Regions from separate parts of the Enterobacter sp. MGH 24 genome, predicted to be linked through region 2. Evidence: predicted binding sites of a transcription regulator. Region 2 holds the regulator's gene; the other holds the start of a gene.
The links. The regulator PhoB, encoded in region 2, activates phosphate uptake and scavenging genes when phosphate is short. The targets are predictions, from matches to a motif close to CTGTCATAAAACTGNCNNAT.
Positions count from the first base shown of each region.

Region 1: the regulator PhoB is predicted to act here: its motif matches at 564-583, upstream of uvrB (excinuclease ABC subunit UvrB).

Region 1 covers NZ_KI535657.1:2,832,680-2,835,084, forward strand. The annotation lists gene L370_RS08565 (ABC transporter ATP-binding protein) at 1-63, opposite strand, end outside; gene uvrB (excinuclease ABC subunit UvrB) at 815-2,405, shown strand, end outside.
Region 2 covers NZ_KI535657.1:2,436,058-2,438,462, forward strand. The annotation lists gene sbcD (exonuclease subunit SbcD) at 1-1,051, opposite strand, end outside; gene phoB (phosphate response regulator transcription factor PhoB) at 1,239-1,928, shown strand; gene phoR (phosphate regulon sensor histidine kinase PhoR) at 1,950-2,405, shown strand, end outside.

The sequences.
Region 1 (2,405 bases), 400 kb from region 2:
ATTCACGTTCCATAGCGTATGTTGGCTTCCGTAAAACTGATTCACAGCACGCAGACTCAACATCTTTCTCTCCTTAAAATGTGTGTAGGTGAGGCTCGAGTTTGAATCTGCAAAACCCCTGCCAGAAACCGAAAAGTGTTTAAAAAAACGGCTTTTTTAGGAATAAATCACCGGAAAGCGGTTTATAAAAAACCGGATTGCACATCGACAGTGCTGGCGGTGTTGAGTTGTGGTGCAGAACCCGAAATGATTAAAATGTGAGCAAGATCCCATCGGTTGGTTATGAATGACGCAACTGTTAATCATCAAAAAATAGCTATAAAAATTTTTTGCAGCCGTCTCGTGGGAAAAACCGGGAATTTGCCGAGCGCCAGTCTGCATGGGCTGGAAGCAGTTATCCACTATTCCTGTGGATAACCATGTGCATTAGAGTTAGAAAACACGCGATAAGCGAGAGAAGACGCGGCTTACGCCCAAATTGGCGCGAAACGCGGCTTTAGAAAATATCGTTTATTATTTAATTGCTTAGATAAAAGCAATTCCCGTCATGAAAGTGTCACCCGTTGCCACAAAACTATCATTACCTGGCTTGACAAATGTTAAAAAAGAAAAAGTTCTGGGGATAACCTGACCTGACTGGTGTTTTATATTGTCACAGCCCAAATTTTGGCCGCTATCGCGCTAATCATTCAGGCGCTACTCTAAATATCCTGACATGCTACTGGTTTTTCATCCAGTGTTTTTTACTGGCATTCCTGGCAACAAGGAGTAAAATTACTCACCTGCCGCTTTTAACGTCATCAGGTTGTCGCCCATGAGTAAACCGTTCAAATTGAATTCTGCTTTCCGTCCATCTGGCGATCAGCCTGAGGCGATCCGTCGTCTGGAGGAGGGGCTGGAAGACGGGCTGGCGCACCAGACGCTGCTGGGGGTAACCGGCTCGGGTAAAACGTTCACCATTGCCAACGTGATTGCGGATCTCCAGCGCCCAACGATGGTGCTGGCACCCAATAAAACCCTGGCCGCGCAGCTTTACGGTGAGATGAAAGAGTTCTTCCCGGAAAATGCGGTGGAGTATTTCGTCTCCTACTACGATTACTACCAGCCTGAAGCCTACGTGCCGAGCTCTGACACCTTCATTGAGAAGGATGCCTCGGTGAACGAACACATCGAGCAGATGCGTCTGTCGGCCACTAAGGCGCTTCTGGAGCGTCGCGACGTGGTCGTCGTCGCATCGGTTTCCGCGATCTACGGTCTGGGCGATCCGGATCTCTATCTCAAGATGATGCTGCACCTGACGCAGGGGATGATCATCGATCAGCGCGCCATCGTCCGTCGTCTGGCGGAGCTGCAGTATGCCCGTAACGATCAGGCGTTCCAGCGCGGCACCTTCCGCGTACGCGGCGAGGTGATCGACATCTTCCCGGCGGAATCAGACGATATGGCGCTGCGCGTCGAGCTGTTTGACGAAGAGGTTGAACGCCTGTCGCTCTTCGACCCGCTGACCGGACACGTTGAGTCGGTGATCCAGCGCTTCACCATCTACCCGAAAACGCACTACGTGACGCCGCGCGAGCGTATCGTGCAGGCGATGGAAGAGATCAAAGTGGAGCTGGCCGAGCGCCGTAAGGTGCTTCTGGCGAACAATAAGCTGCTGGAAGAGCAGCGCCTGAGCCAGCGCACCCAGTTCGACCTTGAGATGATGAACGAGCTGGGCTACTGCTCCGGCATTGAAAACTACTCGCGCTTCCTCTCCGGGCGCGGGCCTGGCGAGCCACCGCCGACGCTGTTTGATTACCTTCCGGCAGACGGTTTGCTGGTGATCGACGAATCCCACGTTACAATCCCGCAGATCGGCGGGATGTACCGCGGTGACCGCGCGCGCAAAGAGACGCTGGTGGAGTACGGATTCCGCCTGCCGTCAGCGCTGGATAACCGTCCGATGAAGTTTGAAGAGTTTGAGGCGCTGGCGCCGCAAACCATTTACGTCTCGGCCACGCCGGGCAACTACGAGCTGGAGAAATCCGGTGAAGACGTTGTCGATCAGGTAGTGCGTCCAACGGGTCTGCTCGATCCCATTATTGAAGTTCGTCCGGTGGCCACGCAGGTGGACGATCTGCTCTCGGAAATTCGGGTCCGTTCCGCCATCAACGAGCGCGTGCTGGTGACCACGCTCACCAAGCGTATGGCGGAAGACCTCACCGAATATCTCGAAGAGCACGGCGAGAAGGTGCGCTATCTGCACTCGGATATTGACACCGTGGAGCGCATGGAGATTATCCGCGACCTGCGTCTGGGCGAGTTTGACGTGCTGGTGGGGATCAACCTGCTGCGAGAAGGTCTGGATATGCCGGAGGTCTCGCTGGTGGCGATTCTGGATGCGGATAAAGAGGGCTTCCTGCGTT
Region 2 (2,405 bases):
TTAACAGAATTTTCTCGCGCTGCTCGCGGCTGCGGCGTACCAGTAAGACTTCGACGGGCAAATCTTCCGTCAGCGCCTGAATTTTACGCTGCATATCGTGCAGGTAGTCATCGGTGGTGATTTCGATATCCAGCCAGACGGGCGGGTTAAGCGCTGCTCCGCGCCACTGCTCAAGCTGGGCGGTAATGGCGTCAAGATCGCCCTTCAGCACCGCCAGCGGCTGGGTGACGGGCACCTCCAGCGTCTCGACGGCGCGGAGTTTGCCCTCGGAGAAGCTCACCAGATGCACGGATTTTGCTTTACCCGTTTCATCGAAGCTGAGCGAAAGAGGCGAGCCGCAGTAGCGGATGTGCTCGCTGCCGCCGACGATCTGCGCCCGGTGGATATGTCCGAGCGCAATGTAGTCGGCTGGCGGGAAGTTCTGCGCCGGAAAAGCGTCCAACGTACCGATATAGATGTCACGCACGGCGTCACTTTTACTGGCCCCGACGGTGGTGAGGTGCCCGGTCGCAATCACCGGAATCGGCTGGTCGCCGCGCAGGGCGCAGGCTTCGGCATGCTGCTGGTGATAATAGTCGGTGATAGCCTGTAATAAATGTTGCTGCTTTTCGGCACCCGACAGCCCCGCCTGGCTTTGCACGATGTCTCGTGGACGTAAAAAGGGAATGGGGCACAGTACCGCCCCCGGCGTACCGTCGCGTTTTTTCAGGATCTGCGGGGCGTGCCCGGCGCTGGCGACCACGGTGGTATTGAGAAATGCCAGGATGTCGCGGGATTCATTGAGCGTCGCGACGGAATCATGGTTGCCGGCGACAATCACCAGATGACAGCCGGTTTGCTGCAGATTCACCACGAAGCGGTTATACAGTTCACGCGCATAGCTGGGGGGCGAGCCGGTATCAAAGATGTCACCCGCCACAATAATTGCGTCCACCTCGTGCGTCCGGGCCGTTTCCAGCAGCCAGTTCAGGAAGGCTTCATGTTCAGCCGCACGGCTTTTGCTGTAAAAATTTTGACCCAGATGCCAGTCCGAGGTGTGAAGTATGCGCATAGCTGATCCGTGGCAAAAAAGAGAAAGCGGGATTATAAACCTTCAGAGACGGGAAAATAACCGCTGTAATAAAACAACGGTTTGCCCGTTATCGTGGTACTGTTTTTCATAAATCTGTCATAAATCTGACGCATAATGGCGCCGAATTACAAACTTGTAACTTAAATAAGATAAGACAGGGCAAAGTATGGCGAGACGTATTCTGGTCGTAGAAGATGAAGCTCCAATTCGTGAAATGGTGTGCTTCGTGCTCGAGCAAAACGGCTTCCAGCCGGTTGAAGCGGAAGATTATGACAGCGCAGTGAACCAGCTGAATGAACCCTGGCCCGATCTGATTCTGCTGGACTGGATGTTGCCCGGCGGCTCCGGACTGCAGTTTATCAAACACCTGAAGCGCGAGGCGCTGACCCGCGACATCCCGGTTGTGATGCTGACGGCGCGCGGAGAAGAAGAGGATCGCGTGCGCGGTCTGGAGACCGGCGCGGACGATTACATTACTAAGCCGTTCTCCCCAAAAGAGCTGGTTGCCCGCATTAAAGCCGTGATGCGCCGTATTTCGCCGATGGCGGTGGAAGAGGTGATTGAGATGCAGGGGCTGAGCCTTGACCCCACTTCACACCGCGTGATGACGGGTGAAAATCCCCTCGACATGGGGCCTACCGAATTTAAACTCCTGCACTTCTTTATGACCCACCCGGAACGCGTATACAGCCGCGAGCAGTTGCTGAATAACGTCTGGGGAACTAACGTGTATGTCGAAGACCGGACGGTTGACGTACATATTCGCCGCCTGCGAAAAGCACTGGAACTGAGCGGCCACGATCGCATGGTGCAGACGGTCCGCGGCACGGGTTATCGTTTTTCTACCCGTTTCTGAACAATGACAGGAGTGTGACGCGTGCTGGAACGTCTGTCATGGAAAAGGCTCGTCTTTGAACTGATCTTATGCTGTATTCCGGCCTTCCTTCTGGGGGCCTTTCTTGGACACCTGCCTTGGTTTCTGCTGGCGTCGGTCACCGGGCTGCTAATCTGGCATTTCTGGAACCTGCTGCGCCTCTCCTGGTGGCTGTGGGTTGACCGAAGTATGACGCCGCCGCCGGGAAGCGGCAGCTGGGAGCCGCTGCTGTACGGTCTGCATCAGATGCAGATGCGTAATAAAAAGCGTCGCCGCGAGCTGGGAAGCCTGATTAAGCGTTTTCGCAGCGGTGCAGAGTCGCTGCCGGATGCCGTTATTCTGACGACCGAAGAAGGGACGATCTTCTGGTGTAACGGCCTTGCACAACAGCTGCTGGGCCTGCGCTGGCCCGACGACAATGGTCAGAATATCCTTAACCTTCTGCGCTATCCCGAGTTC